2 regions of the Gallibacter sp. Marseille-QA0791 genome follow, and region 2 is predicted to be linked to the other one. Evidence: riboswitches for the same ligand, from Rfam matches in the RefSeq annotation. Region 2 holds a riboswitch; the other holds the start of a gene.
The links. A riboswitch is a leader RNA that binds a small molecule or an ion and turns the genes downstream of it on or off. The one in region 2 is predicted to bind thiamine pyrophosphate.
Positions count from the first base shown of each region.

Region 1: linked by a shared signal. The riboswitch ahead of thiS (sulfur carrier protein ThiS) and the one ahead of thiC (phosphomethylpyrimidine synthase ThiC) in region 2 are both predicted to bind thiamine pyrophosphate.

Region 1 is NZ_CBCPMH010000001.1:1,495,830-1,506,556, forward strand. Features, by position in the region: gene ACQY69_RS06990 (thiamine phosphate synthase) at 1-519, opposite strand, end outside; gene thiH (2-iminoacetate synthase ThiH) at 512-1,774, opposite strand; gene ACQY69_RS07000 (thiazole synthase) at 1,795-2,571, opposite strand; gene thiF (thiamine biosynthesis protein ThiF) at 2,642-3,310, opposite strand; gene thiS (sulfur carrier protein ThiS) at 3,312-3,506, opposite strand; TPP riboswitch at 3,643-3,749, opposite strand; gene ACQY69_RS07015 (DMT family transporter) at 3,793-4,725, opposite strand; tRNA gene ACQY69_RS07020 (tRNA-Ser) at 4,913-5,000, shown strand; gene ACQY69_RS07025 (helix-turn-helix domain-containing protein) at 5,022-5,309, opposite strand; gene ACQY69_RS07030 (GOLPH3/VPS74 family protein) at 5,325-5,990, opposite strand; gene ACQY69_RS07035 (TIGR04076 family protein) at 6,154-6,414, opposite strand; gene ACQY69_RS07040 (amidohydrolase) at 6,827-8,449, opposite strand; gene ACQY69_RS07045 (MFS transporter) at 8,472-9,914, opposite strand; gene ACQY69_RS07050 (MFS transporter) at 10,254-10,727, shown strand, end outside.
Region 2 is NZ_CBCPMH010000001.1:2,197,800-2,208,526, forward strand. Features, by position in the region: gene ACQY69_RS10100 (energy-coupling factor transporter ATPase) at 1-74, shown strand, start outside; gene ACQY69_RS10105 (energy-coupling factor transporter transmembrane component T family protein) at 71-871, shown strand; gene trmB (tRNA (guanosine(46)-N7)-methyltransferase TrmB) at 873-1,571, shown strand; gene ltrA (group II intron reverse transcriptase/maturase) at 2,206-3,489, shown strand; gene ACQY69_RS10120 (MATE family efflux transporter) at 3,595-4,935, shown strand; gene thiC (phosphomethylpyrimidine synthase ThiC) at 4,932-6,242, opposite strand; TPP riboswitch at 6,338-6,443, opposite strand; gene ACQY69_RS10130 (peptidoglycan DD-metalloendopeptidase family protein) at 6,575-7,237, opposite strand; gene ACQY69_RS10135 (pyridoxal phosphate-dependent aminotransferase) at 7,467-8,738, shown strand; gene ACQY69_RS10140 (helix-turn-helix transcriptional regulator) at 8,945-9,883, shown strand; gene ACQY69_RS10145 (APC family permease) at 10,000-10,727, shown strand, end outside.

The DNA of each region.
Region 1 (10,727 bases), 700 kb from region 2:
TCTCACCTGACTGATATTGCCGGGGCCGATCCCTCCGATCCCATAGACAGGTATGGTCACGGCATCGCACACTTCCTTCAAAAATCGCAGTCCTCTCGGCTCCATCCCCTTCTTGCAGTCGGTAGCGAACACGTGACCCGCCGTCACATAGCTGCACCCCAGCCGCTGGGCTTCTGCTGCTTCCTCCGGGGAATGACAGGAGGCTCCGATAATACGAAAAACAGACTTTTCCTCATTGCTCATGCTCCTCAGCAGCCGCATAGGCATATGTATAGCTTCCGCCGAAAGGCGGGCCGCTGTCGCCGCGAAGCTGTGGAGCACGCATAAGACGTCTGTCCTGCGGCATATCTCCATGACTCGGGCAGCCAGCTTTTCATACTCCAGCTCGGACAGATCCTTCTCCCGGAGGATGATGGCCGCCGGTCGGCCCTCGGCTATCCTTTCCACCTGTTCCAGGAAGTCGCCGCGGCACAGCTTCCGATCGGTCACGCAGATTATATCGGATTTCTTATCAAACATAGAGATAGTCGTTCAGCACAGGCTGCAGCCCCTCGCTCTCGATGTCCTTGTACATCTTCTCGAAGCTGCGGTCGTCATTTATCTCGAACTGCTCGTCACCTTCCTGGCTGCCGCTCTCCTTTCCTGTATATTTGCTCTCGTGGTCACCTATACCCGTGGAAACTCCCGCCGATACCTTGGTCGCAGCGATTTTCACGATACCGTTTCGGAAGCTTTCGCTTTCCCTCGAAGATACCGTTATCCCGGCAAATGGCAGGAATATCCTGTATGCGCAGATGATCTGGCAAAGCTGCTTTTCGTGAACGTCAAGCGGATTTATCTTATCATTGTTGACGATGGGTCTCAGCCTCGGACATGACAATGACATCTCGGCATGAGGGTATTTTCTCTGTAGATAATAGACGTGCAGAGCTGTAGCCAGGGCGTCCTTCCTGAAATCGGAAAGTCCCAGCAGCGCGGAAAACGCCACCCCTCTCATACCGCCCATCAACGCCCTCTCCTGGGCTTCGAACCTGTAAGGCCATACCCGTTTGTGACCCATCAGGTGGAGTGTCTCGTACTTGTCGGGATCGTATGTCTCCTGAAAAACCGTCACGTAGTCAGCTCCGCATTCATGGAGATATCTGTATTCTTCGGTGTTGACCGGATAGATCTCAAGCCCTACCATCCTGAAGTATTTCCTGGCCATCTTGCAGGCTTCGCCGATGTATTCCACGTCGCTCATGCTGCGGCTCTCGCCGGTGAGTATGAGTATTTCCTCCATCCCCGAGTCGGCGATTATCTTCATCTCGTGCTCTATCTGCTGAGGAGTCAGCCGCATCCTGTTTATATCGTTATAGCAGTTGAATCCACAGTAGACGCAGTAATTCTCACAGTAGTTGGCTATGTAAAGCGGTGTGAACAGATACACGTTGTTGCCGAAATGCTTGCGTGTCTCTATCCTGGCTCTCTGAGCCATCTCCTCGACGAAGGGCTCCGCCGCCGGTGAAAGCAGAGCTTTCAGATCCTCTATGTTACAATTTTCATGGGACAGCGCTGCCTGGACATCCTTCGCCGTATACCGTGAATAATCGTAGCTGTTCATCTGCTCCATTACCTTGTCCCGTATATCGGAGTCTATCCGTTCCATTCCCGGCATGTATTCCATATGATTTTTCCTGGAAGACGGATCCTCTTCCAGTCTGTGTTTTTTTGCCAGAGCCGCTTCCGACAGCCTCTCAGAATCTATGAAAAAATCGTTTTCTTTCTTTGCCATACTATCCCTTCCTTTCCCTGTCAGTCTCTGAGGAATCCCGTAAGGGGATCGGACGCCGCCGCGCCTCTCACCAGTACACGGCCCAGCCCCGAAAGGTATGCCTTCCTTCCGGCTTCGATAGCACATTTGAATGCGGATGCCATCAACGGCAGATCTCCCGCGGTGGCCAGGGCCGTATTGGCCATGATGGCTGCCGCTCCCATTTCCATCGCTTCACATGCCTGAGATGGTCTGCCTATACCCGCGTCGACGATTATCGGCAGATCTATCTCATTTATCAATATCTGGATGAATTCCTTCGTCGCCAGCCCCTTGTTGGACCCTATAGGCGAAGCCAATGGCATCACCGCTGCGGCTCCGGCGTTGACCAGATCCCGCGCCACATTGAGATCAGGATACATGTACGGCATCACGACGAAGCCTTCCTTTGCCAATATCTCCGTAGCTCTTATGGTTTCGCTGTTGTCAGGCAGCAGATATTTGGAATCCCTCATTATCTCTATCTTGATGAAATCGCCACATCCCAGCTCCCTGGCCAGTCTGGCTATCCTTACGGCTTCATCGGCGTCTCTGGCTCCCGATGTGTTAGGCAGCAGCGTGATATTTTCCGGTATATAATCCAGTATGTTCTCCTCATCCTTTGTGTTGGCCCGACGTACTGCCAGCGTTATTATCTCGGCTCCTGCGTCCTTTACGGCCGCTTCGATGAGATTCAGGGAATACTTCCCCGAACCCAGTATGAATCTGGAGTTGAATTCATGCCCTCCGATAATCAATTTATCATTCGTACCCATCATATTTCCTTCTTTCTTTTACTTTTCTTTTTCCTGCTTATATATGCTTGCCCTTCGGCCAGCCGGCCTGACTTTACGCTTCTAAGCGTCCCATGATTATCCTCAGTATCATGTTGGCCTGGTGAGCCGCACATGCCATCACTCTGGACGCAAACAAGCCTCCGCCGTCCGCTATATCGCTTTTACCATCACCGCACAGATAGAATCTGCCCGCAACCTTTCTGGTCTTTATAGTATTGGCTGACTCCAGACCGGCCATTCCGGAGGCAGCTACCACATACTTTTCCGGCATGTTTTCCAACAGGAAATTCACCAGCATCGCCTTATCCTCCGCCGAATCGAAGGCCTCGCATATGATGTCCTCCCCGGCCAGCAGACGCGCCGCATTTTCCTCGGTTATCCGCGTATTGTCCGTTTCGATGCTGATATATGGCGATATTCTCAGGAGGTTTTCCTTCAAAGCATCGGTCTTGGAGCGACCTGTCTGACATGCATCGTACTGCTGTCTGTTAAGGTTAGTGATGTCCACTTCATCAAAATCTATCAGGTGAAGTCGTCCCACTCCGGCTCGTGCCAAAGCGACAGCCACGTTTGAGCCCAGCCCTCCCAATCCGCAGACGGCTACCGACGCGTTTTCCACTGCTCTCTGTATCTCTTCTCCGTGGCGCTCTGCCAAAGCAGCTCTCATCTCCTCCCGGGAAGGTATCCTGTCAAATCTCTCCGGCTCTCTTTTCCCGCTCAAATCAGCCACCTCCCACAAAGCTGACGATCTCCACCACATCATCATCTTCCAGCACGATACCATCATACTGAGCCTTCGGAACGATCTGTCCGTTTCTCTCCACCGCAACTCTTTTCACATCGTAACCATCTGCTGCCAGGCATTCCGAGACCGTCTTTCCCGTCACATCCCGCAATTCTCCATTGATCTTTACCAATGTCCTCTCCTTTCCGCACAACATCTGCCTCCAGCCCCTCTGCCGTCCTTCTTTCTCAAATCCGCCGCGTCCTGCGCCAACAAAACAGGAGCCTACCAATAGGCAGCCTCCCAAAATACTCACATTCCACAATATATACGGTATTTCCGGACTTCCCTACGTTGGCATTATCCAAATCAGGTATTGGGTCGAAGGTCTCACCTTCCTCTCAGCCTGTCGCACAAGCTCCCCGCCGTCAGATTTATTGAAATAATTATAACTCCCGCCATTGGGAAAAGCAAGGCTTTTATGACGGTCCAGGCCCTTCCGGCACATCTGTTTCTCTCTTTTCCTCCTTCCCCGGGACACAGAGCAGCCACAGCGCCAGAATAGTCACTGCCAGTCCACAGAGAGATAATACTGTAGGCTTTTCCGAGAAGAAAATCAATCCGAATACCATGGCCGACGACGGCTCGCCTCCGGCAGCCAGTATCGATACCTTTCCCGCATCCACATAGGACAGTGACAGCGTGTAAAGGATATATGGCAGTATCGAAGTGAAGAGAGCGTTGATAAGGATGAATATCGTGTTCCCAACAGGCGCTTCGACGACGAATCTCACCATTATCCCCCAGTCCGCAAAAGGTATGAGAACAACGGCTCCCGTCAGCATACTGTAAAATGTGATGGTGAACACATTGTATCCGCGTTTCATCGCCACTTTGGAAAAAATGCTGTATAACGCGTAAAAAAATGCCGCGGCTATCCCTGCCAGAACACCCATAGTCGATACTGTTATCCCTGTTCCCGTCTCCAGTACACCGCTCACCAATACACATCCGAATACCGCCATTACGGTACAGCCTATTTTCTTCGCCGTTATCTTCTCCTTGAGGACAAAGGTCGCCAGCACCATCACGAATACAGGAGACATGCTCAAAAGCACGGCCGCCAACGACAGCGTCAAGCCTGCCATGGCCTGATTATAGCAAAGGTTCAGTCCCAGTATACCGAACACACCGCAGACGATGAACACCCATATGTCCCTCGCCTTTATCTTCAGCATGGATTTATCGATAATGAGTATCCCGAAAAACAGGAGCAGTACCGCAACGACTATTCGTATAAATATCATCGTACAGTTATCAAATCCAAAAGCATCCAGCGTCCGCACGAATATGCCCGCCGAACCCCACAGCACCCCTGAAAGCACCGGTAAAAGCAACATCAGCTTTTTCATGGTCCACCTCTTCTGTGTAAATTTATGTCGCAAAATATAACATAACATAAACCTTTTGGCTTATCAATGACAATGTGTATATGTGAGAAACAGAGAAAGGGGATAAAAAATAGATTTTTCCATTGCATAATATACTTTTTTTTGATATATTATATAGGTATCTTGCGGTCAGCGCAGTACGATACCCGGAGGATTGACCGAGTGGCTAAGGAGCTCGCCTGGAAAGCGAGTAAGGTGTAACAGCCCCGCGGGTTCGAGTCCCGTGTCCTCCGCCATACGAACAAAAACGCCCATCATCAGATGGGCGTTTTTTCATAACCGTCCTGCAGTTTTTTCAGCAGCTCCTTTACCTCCGGTATCGTCTTTCCCTGGTCGCGGAGGGCCTTTATATGATTTATCCGTTTTACGCTCTCCTCACGCCTGTACCTTCTGGTAAGGTTGGCCTCGCTCTGCTCAAACGGCAGCATTCCTTCCTCCGTGTAGTATTTGAGGGTGCTGTACCTGACATCGGTGAGGCGCACCAGCTCGCCGATAGTCACGTATTCCGAGCTCAGTATCTTCTCCATGGTCCTTTGCCTAGACATGATACGCGTCCTCCCTTAAGCTCCGGTAGTCGTGGTCACCACTGCGAGCATCGACGCCATGAGCCCGTCTATATAATCAGCCATCTCTTTGACCGACTTTCCGGCTTCACTCTTCTTTATATCTGTCAACCTGGCTCTCAGCTCTTTATGCTCATATTTCGAAAAATAATCCTTCAGCTTCCCTGCCCTGTCCAGCAGCGCTGCCAATGCCACAGCCTCGTCGGACATCTCTCCGTCCTCCAGTATCTCAGCCCTTATCTTCTCCACTACGCCATTGACCGATGCCTGAGACGGAGCGCGTCCTTCCTTGCTTTTAAAGATACCGGTCTTCACAGACTCCATGACTCCTGCTCCCTCCAGGGAGGTTACGACGGATCCGATCAGCTCCTTCAGCTTTTTATCGGAAAAGGAAGCGATATAGCTTTCGACTACTTTGCTCAATTTGATCGCTTTTCCCTGATCTATGGTATCGTACAGTGGCCTGAGAAAGGCTATATTGTCAGGCAACTTTCCCGTCACTTCAACGGTCTTGCCGTCTATCCCGACACAATTTTCCAGACTCATATCCAGCACACCGGCCGCGATCAGACACGTGGCGGCCTTATGATCATAGACCGAAATTGTGCCCTTATCATTGGCTACACAGATATAATATTCCTGAGTTATCGTCAAATTTTCCATTACCACACCTCCGCAGAAATCACTATGCTCATCAGTCATCGCTGAGCCGGCCATCAGTTACTACTTACTACTTACTACTTATTACTTATTACTTATTACTTATTACTTACGATATAAGAATGCACCACTACACTGCGGATGTCAACAGAAAACTGTGGATTTTTTACTTTTCCACCTTCAGCTCAAAGATATTGATGACGTCGGCGTCGGGACAGCAGAACCTGAATTCATCAGTCGTCCCCTCAGGCAGTTGGCCACCGTATCTCAGGATATCTATGTACGGGAAGGCCACGTGCATCGCCATTGGGCAAAGTTGCCCCCGTTCCGTATCGAAATCATAGCTGTCTCCTATCTGATGACCTCTGTGACATGGATGATCGCCCTTCCTGTCCACCAATGTTATGGAAATTTTCAGCTTGCTCATGATGTTTTCTCCTTTCGAGCGCCCATTCTGTGGCGCATATGCTGCCGCATACCTCATATGTTCCTGTCTGGCCGCTGGCGCGGTTGTTTTTTATACTTCAGACATCCTATTTATCATTTTTCCGTATAAACCTCTCCAGCGAATTTATACGGTTTTTCATCTTATACATTATAATGTATAAAACCCTTTAAAAAATGTGTTGCCTGCGCAACAGATACGGGAATTTTCATGAAATCGTCCGGATATGTTTATACGGGATTTTATCAAATTCAACCGAAAAGCGTAACGCTTTGATCCAATAAACGGAAACTGCAGACGATGATGCCGGGTCTGCCGACAGGTTGCCAGATACGTCCATCTAAAAGAGGAGCCGCAGCATAACGCCGCAGGCTCCCCTTCTATAAAAAACTCTTTACCCTTCGTATATTACCTTGCCTTCAGAAATTGTCTGAACGATCTTCACCTTATATATGTCGGCTGCAGGTACCTGGAATATGTTCTCCTCCAGAATAACGAGATCGGCACACTTACCCACTTCGATGCTTCCGGTGATATCCTCCATCCTCAAAGCATAGGCATTGCCTTTAGTGAATACCTCCACCATCTGAGCCGTAGTGAGCCTCTCCTCAGGTGCCAGCACCAGATCCATATCGTCAGGATCTTCGCCTATACCGACCCTCGTCACACCTGTCTGAATACCCCGGAGCGGCGCCGGTTCAGGAGTGACATTGTAATCGCTGGCTCCTCCTAATATTATTCCGGCATCCAGCATGCTTTTCATCGGATATTCGCGATAGGCTCTGTCGCCCAGATACGGCAGTTCGATATCGTCGAAGAAACCTCTGTACTTGAAATGCCAGTACGGATTAGTAACAGCCGCCACTTTATGCTCGACCAATCTCGGATAATCTTCCGGATCCACCACCTGAAGATGCGTGATGACAGGCCTTCTGTCTCTGTCCGGATCAGCAGCCTTCATCGCGTCCAGCGCGTCCAGCGTCATAGCCGTCGCGGCGTCTCCGATAGAATGGACGTGGATATCGAAATCCAGCGCATCGACTTTCTTGCAGAATTCTGTCATTGCTCCAGGCTCCCATATAGGATCACCGGTGTAATCCTCGCCCTCATATGGCTCTTTCAGATATGCGGTCTTCCCTTCAACTACGCCGTCGGCGAACATCTTCACCTGCTCTATCTTGAACATATGGGAATCCACTTCTTCCCTGATCCTTGCGAAATCATCTATATGCTTGTACGGTTCAGCCTCTGAGCTCTTGAAAGCGCCTCTCATTTTGCAGATCAGCTTTCCTTCATCATTGAGCTCCTTTATAGCGTCTATAGCCTCCTCTTCAGGATCCAGCAGCGGATCCATTATCGTAGTGACGCCGTATTTGGCGAATTCCTTCTGTACCCAGCTAAATGCCTCTTTATAATGTTCCTTACCAAATACAGGCTTCACCGAGTCAACAAGAGCGATGGCCGCGAACTCTCTCAAAGTACCTCTTGGCGTGCCGTCAGCTTCTCTTTCTATTATATTGCCCGGCGGCACCTGAGTCTCCTTAGTGATGCCGCACATTTCCAGGGTATATGTATTCACCCAGACCGAGTGCTTGTCATGAGACCACATGAGCATTGGTTTGTCACTGCATATCTCATCGAGGATCTTTCTCGATGGGCCTTCCTTACCAAAAAACGGGTTTTCCCAGCCGACTCCCTCATATACCGGCAAGTCCGGTCGCTCCTGGACAAATTCCTTTATCTTCCTGACATAGTAATCAGCATTATCGGCGCCGAACAAAGCCACTTTAAAGAGCGCGTCTATAGCTCCCCATGTAGCATGAGCATGAGCCTCTATGAAGCCTGGCAGCATCATCTTACCGTCCAGATCCACAGTCTCCTTTGCTTCTATATCTTTCGCCTCGGCATTGCTGCCGACGAAAGTTATCTTTCCATCCTTGACAGCCACAGCTTCTGCCATGGTCTTGTCATCGTCAACGGTGAATATGACGCCGTTTGTATAAAGAATGTCGTTCATCTTGCATTACCTCCGAAAACAGCTATCTGTATTTCCTGTTGAGTACCTGGGCAAAACCTTCGTTATTGTATTCTCTTCCCGCACGCTTGTTTTCCAGCTGCGTATAGAGTTTGTCGTAAACATTTTTCTTGAGAGGATACAGTACGATGACCAGCGCGCTGAGAACGAAGAACAGTCCGGCTGCTCCGCACGTCATAGTCTGAATGGCATTCAGCACGTTTTCCGGATTGTTGGCTCCGAGAGTCTCGTCGTAGCCTGTGCTGGCCAGCACGTTACCTATAACGGATGCCGCGATAGCGTATCCGCCCTTCTGGCAGAAGAGGTAGATAGACATCATCGTTCCTTCTCTTCTCTTGCCGCTCTGGAACTCGTCTACCTCGATGGAGTCATACATCAGCGGTATATTGATGGACCAGTAAGCCGATGATCCTATTACGTAGAATACGCAGAACAGCGCCGCTATCCCGATGGAATTGATATTCATGAAGTTGAAGATTATCATGATGATCCCCGAGAACAGCACGAGAACGATATATACTTTTGCTTTATCGAACTTCTCAATCACCTTCATCAGGATGGCTATAACGATTATGCCTCCGAAGGAGATTATGGATGTGCATGCCGTCATCTGCATCTCCGAAAGAGCAACTACATACAGCATGAAGTACGTCATGGTTGTCAGGAACAGGCAGTATCCTATCCTGAACAGCAGCGACGAAAGAGTCGCTAACAGATATGGCTTTATGGAAAGTACAGCCTTGGCATCCTTGAAGAAGCTTGTCTTGTTTTCCTCGGTCTCCTCTTCAAAATCTATCTCCACACCCTTTGTTGAAAAGAAGACTACTATGAGAGTTCCCACGCACAGGCAGCCTTCCAGCCATGCTGTATAGTGCCATGCCTGACCTTCGCTGAAGCCGGCATCCATGAAAAACGAAACGAACATCGGCGGAGCTACTGTCGAGAAAAATACGCCCACATACTGAACGATCTGAGCAAGCATCCTCAGCTTCGTCCTCTCATCATTGTCTCCCGTCATGGACGCGCCCATGGCATAGTACGGGATACTGAAGCAGCTGTAGGATGTCCAGAACAGCAGCGTCATGACGAGGAAGTAGATATTGGCCGTCGATGTTGAGAAATCAAAGCTGGTGAACAGCAGCAGATATGTAGCGAACAATGGTATTATCGCGATGAGCAGCCATGTCCTCTTCTTTCCGAACCTGGTCCTTGTCTTGTCGGACAGGTTCCCTACGATAGGGTCGGAAATCATATTCCATACCACGCCCAGCGTCAGTATGGTCCCCGCCCATGCAGGACTTACGCCTGTGTAATTCGTCAAAAAGAACAACAGGAATGCCGCCACGAAATCGTATGCCAGTGTATCGGTGGCTCCTCCGATGGAGTAGCCTACTTTCTTGGCAAATGATACTTTCGGCAGTTGTTGGTTCAAATTATTGCCTTCCATGATCAAAACACCTCCTAAAATAAAAAGATAATGACTTTCTGCAGTCGCCGCACAGGTTTCTGCTATACATATATAACGATTATATAATAGCGATTCATCTCATAGAAATACTTTAGTTGCTAAATGTTATGTCTTTTGGGAATTTTCTTTCTTTTTGTCGTAAAACTCGTCTTAAGTAAGACCTTTTTACTTTACACAAAAATAATTTTGCAATAGAGTGTCATATGATATAATATGTTGATATAATATGTCTTAAAGCATTGAAAAAGAGCATTTCAGAAGCGATCGATACATGATGCCGCGCCGGGGCCGCGGCTTTCATCGGGAAAGGAAACGTGAATGGCAAAAACTACTTTTCGTGAAAAACTCGGATATGGCATCGCCTCCCTCGGTGATGCTATTTCATATGGTATCGTGGGAACGTTCCTGCTGTTCTTCCTCACGACAGTGGCCAAGATACCGCCGGCCGCAGCGGGGACCATTGTCGCCATAGGCTCCATATGGAACGCCGTCTTCAACCCTATCATGGGATATATCTCCGACAACGTATCCACCAGGTTCGGCAGACGCAGGCCTGTGATATTTTTCTTTTCCATATTTCTCAGCGTCATGTTGTTCGTACTCTTTACAGATATAAACATGAGCGCCTCCGTAAAACCTGTTTACTACGGTATCATGACAGTATTGTACTGGACCGGCTTCACCGGCTTTTTCATCCCCTACTCCGCCCTGGGAACGGACTACGCCTCCAGCTACGACGAACGGACATCCATACGATCCTTCGCGTCATTTTTTAACATGATAGGCAACTTG
Region 2 (10,727 bases):
GAATGGATATAGATACCAGCTGCCTGACTATGGAGCAGGCGGCAGATGAGATAGCAAAGGTTTTGAAGAGATGATAAGAGATATAACCCTGGGGCAATACTATCCCGGAAATTCATACGTCCACAGGCTGGACCCGAGAGTGAAGATATTGGCGACGCTGCTTTACATCGTGTCCCTTTTTGTGGTTGACGATTTTATCGGGTTCGCTGTAGTGTTCCTGGGACTGGCTGTGGTCATCGCAGTATCCAAGGTGCCGCTGCGTTTCATACTGAGGGGATTGAAGCCGGTCTTCATCATAATACTCTTTACATTCGTGATAAATATGTTCATGATACAGGGAGAGACGCTGGTATCTTTCGGGTTTTTGACTATAACCAGGGAAGGACTGAGAACTGCTGTGTTCATGGCAGTCAGATTGATATTGCTGATAATCGGTTCATCGATGCTGACGCTGACCACCAGACCCATCAGCCTGACAGATGGGATCGAGGCTCTACTTTCGCCATTCAAGAAGCTGGGACTGCCTGCTCATGAGCTGGCTATGATGATGACTATCGCGCTCAGATTCATACCGACTCTGCTGGAAGAGACCGATAAGATCATGAAGGCTCAGCAGGCAAGAGGCGCCGACTTCGAGAGCGGCAATATCATCAGGCGGGCCAAAGCGCTGGTACCTATCCTGGTGCCGCTGTTCATAAGCGCTTTCAGGATCGCGCAGGAGCTGGCGATGGCCATGGAGGCCAGGTGCTATGGGAGCAATATCAAGAGGACCAGAATGAACGGTATGAAATTCCACAGCCGGGATCTGATCGCGTCGATAGTGTTCGTGATTTTCCTGGCGGTCATAGTAGCGGAAAGGATCGTACTTTGATATGAGACAGAGAAAGGCTAAAGACCTGGAAAAGAGGCTGCGGGAATGCAGCGCCTATATGACAGATGGTCCCGGCCAGGACGGCCGGGACTATTTCGGCCGTAGGATCGCTGATGGCGGTTATCACAGAGATCTGTTCGTTGAGATAGGATGCGGCAAAGGACAGTTCATAATAAGCAAAGCAGCGTCCCATCCGGAGGCTGATTTCATCGCCATAGAGGGTCAGGAAACGGTGATACTGCGGGCGTTGGAAAAAGCCAGGGAATACGACAGCGCCGATCCGGCCGGGAGCATGTCCGGCGCTTCCCACGGCAGGCTGACCAATCTCAAATTTATGCTTACCTTCGTCCATACCATGGATGAATTGTTCGATGAGGGACAGCTCTCGGGAATCTACCTGAATTTCAGCGATCCATGGCCCAAGGCGCGCCATGCCAAACGGAGGCTGACTCACAGGGAAAGGCTGAAGGACTATGCATGGGCGCTGAAAAAAGGCGGATTCATAGAGATGAAGACCGATAACGATGATTTGTACGATTTCACTCTGAGAGAGATAGCAGCGGCAGGATACGAGATTGTTGAGCAGACACGAGATCTTCACAGCAGCAGCTTCGAATCACGCCTGACGACTACCGAGTACGAGGACAAGTTCAGCAGCAGAGGGAAAAATATCAATTACGTGAAGGTGCTGGTGGAATGAAAGAGGATCCGCGCCGGAAACTGCGGCGGAAAATATCTTGACCGGAGAAGCGAACTGCCATATAATAGTCGAGGAAAATCGCGTGTGGATTTTTCCGGATGATATAAGATCGTGTTTTCGCCACACAGTTGTCATTAGACGACTGTGTGTTTTTTGTTCGCCCGCCATGGGCGGGCTCTAACGGGTGAAAGTCCCGAGTGCGCGTAGGCAACGACGAAGCACATAGCTGAACAGCAAGTGTGTTCACCGTGAGGTGAAATCTGAAGGAAGCTGTAGGCAAACCTCTGACCTGACGGACAGAAACCACATATAAGGCTGGGAAATACGGATAAGACGGCAAGAAACATCGAAGTCCAAAAGTTGCTGGAAGTACCAGTAAATGTGGCAGGTATATGGAGGGAAAGAGTCCGCACCTTAAGCGGGGAGGTCTCACAGGCGGTCTCATTAGCCGTAGTAACAACGAACTGTGAGAAGTCAGCAGAGGTCGTAGTAGTGAAGAAGTTCCTGTAATGGGGATGGAGCGAAGGACCGAACAATCAATCAGTTGAAGTACGTTCCACTTCGTAGCCGGAGCAAACGCCTGTCGATGACATCAAAGGCGGCAAAGGCAAAAGGGGGAGAAAGGAAACAACGCATGGACACAAGAAGTCTCATGGAGCAGATAGTGAGCAATGATAACCTCAATGTGGCATATCTGCAAATCGTCAGAAACAAAGGAGCGGCAGGCGTAGACGGGATGACCGTTGAAGAGCTTGGCGCATATCTTGCGGAAAACGGCGAAAACATCAGGAAGCAGCTGCGGACAAGGAAGTACAAACCGCAGCCAGTTAGACGGGTGGAGATACCAAAACCAGATGGAGGGACAAGAAACCTTGGAATACCAACGGTAGTTGACCGGTTTGTACAACAGGCAGTAACACAAGTACTCACGCCAATCTTCGAGGAGCAGTTTCACGAGCATAGTTATGGATTCAGACCGAATCGGTGTGCGCAACAGGCAGTGCTGAAAGCATTAGAGATGATGAACGATGGGCATAGCTGGATAGTGGATATCGACCTTGCAAAGTTCTTCGACACGGTAAACCATGACAAGTTGATGACGATTTTCGGACGGACAATAAAGGACGGAGACGTTATCTCAGTGGTAAGGAAATTTCTGGCCAGTGGAGTGATGATCGATGACGAGTATGAAGATACAGTTGTCGGCACACCACAGGGAGGGAATATATCGCCGCTGTTGGCAAATGTCATGCTGAACGAGTTGGATAAAGAGCTTGAGGCAAGAGGGTTGGATTTCGTGCGCTATGCGGACGATCTGATTATCATGGTAGGAAGTAAGCAGGCGGCGGAGAGGGTAATGAAAAGTGCTACCCGATTTATTGAGGAAAAGCTGGGATTGAAAGTAAATGCTGAAAAGAGCAAGGTGGACAAGCCCAAAGGAATCAAGTATCTCGGATTTGGATTTTACTATGACACATTAGCCAAAGGATATAAAGCCAGACCGCACCCGAAAGCAGTAGCGAAATTCAAAGCACAGATGAAGAAGCTGACATGCAGGAGCTGGGGAGTGAGCAACAGTTACAAAGTGCAGAAACTGAACCAGCTTATCCGAGGATGGATAAACTACTTCAAAATCGGGAGCATGAAGGGATTATGTGAGCGTTTGGACAGAAACATACGCTACCGTCTGCGGATGTGTATTTGGAAGCATTGGAAAACACCGCAGAATAGGGCAAAGAACCTGATGAAGCTGGACGTACCCCGCTGGGCGGCATACAAAATTGCCTACAGTGGAGACCGTTATGCGAGGCTTGCGCATAACGGCTGGGTACATAAAGCGATAAGCAATGAAAGACTAACCACATTTGGGCTAGTCTCCATGAGTAATTACTACGCCGAAAGGCGTGTCATATGTTAAGTTGGTTGAACCGCCGCTTGCGGAACCGCATGAGCGGTGGTGTGAGAGGTCGGTAGGCGAAATAATCGCCTACCTCCTACTCGATTGTTGGAGGAGAGAAAAACGATGAACGAGACTTTCATGAAGGAAAGGCCGGTATTCCGGCTCATACTGTCGATGTCCCTTCCAATGGTGTTGTCGATGCTGGTCAACTCGCTGTACAACATAGTGGACAGCTTCTTTGTAGCCCAAATAAGTGAGGACGCCATGACCGCCCTGTCGCTGGTGTACCCGGTACAGAATTTCATAAACGCCCTGGGGATAGGATTCGGAGTCGGGATAAATGCAGTCATCGCCTTTTACCTGGGGGCGCAGGACAATGTCAGAGCCAATATGGCGGCGACCCAGGGCCTGGTGCTGGCAGCTGTTCACGGCGCGGTGATGACTATCGCCGGTATCGCTGTGATGCCTGCTTTTTTGCGGATGTTTACATCGTCGGAAGTTGTGGTACAGTTAGGTGTCAGATATTCCAACATCGCATTTCTCTTTGCACTGGCGATCATGCTGGGTCTTGTATTTGAAAAGATATTTCAGTCAGTAGGAAGGATGAATGTGACTATGCTGGGACTGACCAGCGGCTGTGTCGCCAACATCGTGCTGGACCCTGTGCTGATATTCGGATTGGGACCTTTTCCCGAAATGGGAATGGAAGGGGCGGCTCTCGCCACCGGCATAGGCCAGACTCTTTCGCTGGCCATATATCTAGTGGTCTACAGGGTGAGCCCGATAAACGTGCGGATAGACAGGAAGCACCTGGTTCCTCGCAGGAAGATGGCAGCAAAGCTGTATTCCATAGGGATACCGGCGACGCTGAACCTGGCTCTTCCTTCTTTCCTGATATCCGCCCTCAATGCCATCCTGGCGTCATATTCGCAGGTCTACGTTCTGGTTCTGGGTATCTATTACAAGCTGCAGACATTCCTCTATCTTCCCGCTAACGGCATAATACAGGGGATGCGTCCGCTGATAGGTTACAATTACGGGGCGGGCGAACACGGACGGGTGAAGCGTATTTATGGTATCGTGCTGTGTATGAGCGGCGTCATCATGGTTGCAGGTACTGCCATATGCCTCGCCGTTCCGGGGCAGTTGATGGGGCTTTTCACGCATACGGAGGCAACTGTGGCGGCGGGGGAAACGGCCCTTCGCATCATCAGCGCGGGATTCATCGTTTCGGCCGTCTCCGTTACATCGTCAGGAGCACTGGAAGGATTGGGGAAAGGCCTGCCGTCCCTCGTCATTTCCCTGTGCCGCTATATCGTCGTCATCCTTCCTGTTTCCTTCCTGCTGAGCCGCCTCTTTGGCCCGACGGGCGTGTGGAACGCCTTTTGGGTGACAGAGGCGGTAACAGCTGTCGTCGCCTTTGCAGTGTACAAGGGGGCGGTCGTCCCCGTCAGTGAAGTCTAAAGTATGTCTATGTATTCTCCTGAAAGGGCCTTGTTCATGCTGCGGACCGCGCAGAATTTGCCGCACATGCTGCAGGCTTCCTCATGATCTTCTTCAGGCTTCCTGCTGTCACGGATAGCTCTGGCCGTTTCGGGATCCAACGCGCATTCGAATTGTTTGTCCCAGTCCAGTTCGCGTCTGGCATCGCTCATACGGTCGTCTATGTCGCGGGCTCCGGGGATCCCTTTAGCTATATCAGCTGCATGAGCCGCTATCTTGGATGCGATGATACCTTGCTTTACATCTTCTACGTTTGGAAGAGCCAGATGCTCTGCAGGCGTCACATAGCAGAGGAACGCAGCGCCGTTCATAGCAGCCACGGCGCCGCCTATAGCGGCGGTGATATGATCGTAGCCCATAGCGATATCAGTCACGAGCGGCCCCAGCACGTAGAAAGGAGCTCCCATGCAGATAGTTTGCTGCACCTTCATGTTTGCTGCTACCTGATCGAGAGGAACATGTCCGGGACCCTCTACCATAACCTGTACGTTGTGCTCCCAGGCTCGCTTTGTCAGCTCCCCAAGGCGTACCAGTTCTTCTATCTGGCATACGTCGGTGGCATCGGCAAGACATCCTGGACGGCAGGCATCGCCCAGGGAGATGGTCACATCGTATTCTTCGCATATATCGAGTATTTCGTCGTAGTATTCGTAAAAAGGATTTTCCTCTCCTGTCATGGACATCCAGGCGAAGACCAGACTGCCGCCTCTGCTGACGATATTGGTCTTTCTCTTGTGTTTCTTTATCTGATCGATGGTCTTTCTCGTTATACCGCAGTGGAGCGTCACGAAATCCACCCCGTCCTCCGCATGAAGACGGATAACATCGATGAAATCTCTGGCCGTCAATGTCGACAGGTCGCGTTGATAGTGTATCACGCTGTCATAGACAGGTACTGTCCCTATCATGACAGGGCATTCGGAAGTAAGCTTTCTCCTGAAAGGCTGAGTGTTTCCGTGACTGGAAAGATCCATGATAGCCTCGGCTCCCATGTTAACAGCGCTCATGACCTTTTCCATCTCTATGTCGTAGTCCTTGCAGTCTCTGGAAACTCCGAGGTTCACATTTATCTTCGTTCTGAGCATGCTTCCGATGCCTTCGGCATCCAGGCATGTATGCCTTTTGTTGGCGCATATGGCTACTTTCCCTTCGGCTACCAATTCCTGCAGCTTTTCCACAGACATGTTTTCCTTTTTCGCGACAGTTTCCAATTGCGGTGTGACGATGCCTTTTCTCGCGGCATCCATCTGAGTAGTGTAGTTCATCATTACCTCCCGTCTCAGTTTTCCTACGTGGATATATGGAAAAAGCGTACACGCCGGGGCATGTACGCTTCTGTTTATCGACATATACGTATGATGTGCGAAACACATCTTCATATCCCTACGTTGGCATTATCCACATCAGGTTCATGGGTCGAAGCTCCTGCTTCCTCTCAGCCTGTTCCACAAGCTCCCCGTTAAATTGTCTATGTGTTTATTATATCCCTGACTGAGCGATTGTCAAGCTGATTTCAGATGAGTGAAGCCGCAGTTTCGATACAGTCCAGGTGAATCGCCGACGCTGCCGCGGTCGTCATCCCGCGGCCATAAGTCCGCGTCTACAGACCCTTTATATAACTGCCGGGGGCTACAGGATCTCCGTTTTTCCTCATTTCGAAGTGAAGGTGATCGTCTTCACCGAATTCAAACAGAGAAGTGCGGCCTACTTTTCCGATAGTATCTCCCCTGGAAACGATCTCACCCAGCTCGATAAGGTCATCGCCTGCCAGATTGCCGTAGACTGACAGCAGGTTGTTGCCGTGATTTATCTCTACGACGATACCCAACTTGTCGTCCTCCTCTATCCGTGTTACCGTACCGGCGGCACAGGCGCTCACTCCGGTCCCTTCAGGGGCGGCGATGTCTATACCACTGTGGGTCATGTACTGGTCGAGAGTCTTTTGATATATGGGCATGTCCATGGAAAAATCCATGATGATCTCTCCTGAAAGGGGAGCGGTGAATTCCGCGGCGTTCTGGCTTTCGGTATCGTCTGCGCCGGAGTCTGTGCTGTCAAGGCTGTCCACTATATCGGCTTCTGTTTCTGTGTTTTCCTCGACGGCTTTTTCTTTTACGACATCCGCTGCTTTATTGCTCTGGGCGGTATCGCGGATCTTATCCACATTAGCTTTTACGACGAAAACGGAAACGAGCGCCATCAGACAAAAACACAGCACCAGAGTGATGGCGGGGATATCTTTTTGCTTTTTGTCCTGTCTCATGTGCATCTTACCTCCTATGGATTTAGTATCGACAATGGGAGGAAAATTAATACCGTTAATTACTTGTAATAAAAGGATGAAATGTTGTATTATATTAAATGTTAAAGTTCAATGCGGGAAAAGGCGTCAGGCGGCGCACGGCCGGCTGTTTTGGAAATTTTGGCAACTGCGGCGGCCCGGTAGTCTCGACAGTTTCGGCGCGTCAGACGGAGCGTAAACCTGTGTGAGAATGGATACAAAAATAATTTTCAGAGGTGATTTTAAAGTGGCGGAGTACATTTTAGCCAGACAGAACGACAGGAGCATACCAAAGGAAGATAAGATTTTCGGGATAAGCAACAGAGCGAAGAAGATGATAGCCGAAAAGGGTGCCGATAAAGTCATAAATGCGACCATAGGCTCTCTTCTGGATGATGACGGCAAGCTGATAGTCCTTTCTTCAGTAGATGAGGTCTTCAGAGGACTGAAGCCTGATGAATACGCAGATTACGCGCCTATATGCGGGATACCTGCTTTCAGGGAAGCAGTACAGAAAGCTGCTTTTGGAAAATTCCGGCCCAAAAGCTTTACAGATGCAGTAGCTGCTCCGGGAGGAACAGGAGCTTTGAGAAACGCCATCGCCAACTATTCTCAGCCGGGAGACAAAGTATTGACTTCGGACTGGCACTGGTCGCCATATAACACTATCGCGGGAGAGATAAGACGGAGAGTGGATACGTTCAGCCTCTTTACCGAAGACAGAAAGTTCAACTGGCAGTCCTTCAGGGAAAAGGTCCTCCAGCTTCTGGATACACAGGACAGTCTGGTGATAATACTCAATACCCCGGCTCACAATCCGACAGGATATTCCCTTACGCTGGGCGACTGGGACAAGGTCACAGAAGTCCTGACGGAAGCGGCAAAGAAAGGCAAAGCCATTGCGTTGGTAGTGGACGCGGCCTATATAGATTTTGCCGGAGACGAAGAGGAATGCAGGAGATTCCTGCCAAAGCTGGAGACTATGCCGGAAAATGTCCTTCCGATAATAGCCTATAGCCTTTCGAAGACGTTTACCTTATATGGGACAAGATGCGGAGCTCTCATCTGCATGGCGAAGACGAGAGAGATAGCTGATGAATTCAAGCGTGTCTGTGAGTTTTCATCGAGAGGATCCTGGTCCAATGGTACCAAAGCGGCCCAGGTGTTGCTGGCCAAGATATACGCCGATGATAAGCTGCTGGCAAGAGTCAGCGAGGAGAGAGCTCGTTACAGGGATATGCTGCTGGCCAGAGGCAGGGCATTCGAGGAGGAAGCGGCTAAAGTGGGACTGGAGATGGTGCCTTTCGACGCCGGTTTCTTCGCCTCCATACCGTGCAGTGATCCCGACGGCATAAGCGCTCAGCTTGAAAAGCAGGGGCTGTTTATCGTTCCGCTGGCCAAAGGGCTCAGGGTCTCGGTAGCTTCCGTTTCCGAGGAAAAATGCAGAAGGATCCCAGCCATGATAAAGGCTGTGATGGGATAGCTGATCCGCGCTGACGATTCATGTGCGGTTAAAGAGCTCCCGGTCTTGCGTTGCAAGGCCGGGAGCCCTTTTAAGATGGCGACGCTCCATGACCTGACGGAGCGGCCGACTGCGAGATATTATCATCCTGCTGACATCGGAAGCTGTTGAAAAAAGTCAGCTGCTGTAGTAAATTGATATCAAAATGAGGGAAGGAAGGCCGGGTAATGAACTGCGAAAACATCATCAAGATCGGAGATACTCCGCTGAGCGTCAGCGTATACGCGGTGAAAGAAAAGGAGCTGCAGATGCATGAGGCTGGCATGCTGGAGATAATCCTCTGTCTCACAGGAACGGTGACTTTTTCGTACGCATACGAGGAGTTCACGCTGAACAGCGGCGAATATATATCCGTAGACAGAGACGCTTATTATCTTAAGAGTGATGGGTATAACATGTGCGTGTCATTTTATGTCGATTTAATGGCTTTCGAAGAAAAATACCCTGATATAAAGCATCAATTGTTCGTGTGCGAGGGATGCAGTCAGTCCACCATGTCAGTCTATCCCAGCGAATACCACGACAAGCTGAGAGGAAAGCTGATAACATTGCTGAAGCTATTTTTAGATGGAAGGGCGGAAGAGGATACAGGACGGATATGGAAGATAACCGAATCGATGGTGGATCTCTTCGTCTTTCATTTCAATATCATCCTCTACCATTACGGCGGCCTGGAAATGAAGCGGGAATTCTTTGACAGGTGCCGGGATATATACACGTATATAGGGGCGCATTTTGAGGAGAAGATAACACTGGACGATCTGGCCTCCCATCTTGGAATTTCCAAGAGTTACCTGTCGGAGTTCATGTCAAAGGTCTCCATCGGATTCAGCAATATGGTGTCGTATATCAGGGCCAATAAATCCGAGTGGTTCCTGATAAACACCAATCACACCATCGTCGAGATAGCGGAAGAATGCGGCTTTTCTGATCCGCAGTATTATTACAAGGCCTTTAAGGAATGGTACAAATGTACGCCGCGTCAGTTCAGGGAGAAATACGTGAAGCAGTCGGAGAACAATATGGTGTACTATGAACCGCGGATAATCAGGAGCATAGTCGACGACATGATGGTGGAACACTACATCCAGCTCTTTGAAAGATAAATATTGTTGATATTGCTTCCAAACACAGGAAAACAACAATAAAACGCCATTGTTCCTCTGAAATTCACTGAATATTATGAAAGAGTAATCATATCAATATTCAGGGAGGTATAATCATGAGTGAAAAAAATCAAATGGGCGAAACTACGCTGAAACGAACATTGACGTTGCCTCTTATCATCATGTTCGGTCTGGCGTACCTGGCCCCGACGGTAGTATTCAATTACTACGGTCTCTTTACGCCGAGCACCGGCGGGATGTATACGCTGTCGATATGTGCTACAGCAGTGGTGATGGCATTTACGGCGTACAGCTATACTCAGATGGTAAAGGCATATCCATCAGCTGGTTCGGCCTATACCTACATAAGCAAATCGGTACAGCCCCATGTGGGCTTCCTGTCAGGCTGGGTCATGCTGGTGGATTACCTGTTGCTGCCGATGATCTGTTATCTGCTGCTGGGAGTCTATATCAACGAATATTTTCCTATGATACCTGTATGGGTCATCGTGATAATCGTAGCATTGATAGGCATGGTGATAAATATCGTAGGGATAAAGACGGCAAGTATCGTCGATACCATCGTAACATGTGCAGCCATCGGATTCACGATACTGTTCATCGCCTGCATCGTGAGATACGTCACGGATGGAGGCGGCTCAGGCACACTGTTCGATCCTTCAGCTTTTTACAATCCGGAAAATTTCCAGATAAAAGGGATCCTTTCCGCTTCGGCAGTTCTCTGTGCATCCTTCGTTGGCTTCGACGCTGTTACGACGCTGGCCGAGGAGGCGAAGGAGCCGGAAAAAGTTATGGGCAAGGCCATCATGGGCGTGGTGATAGG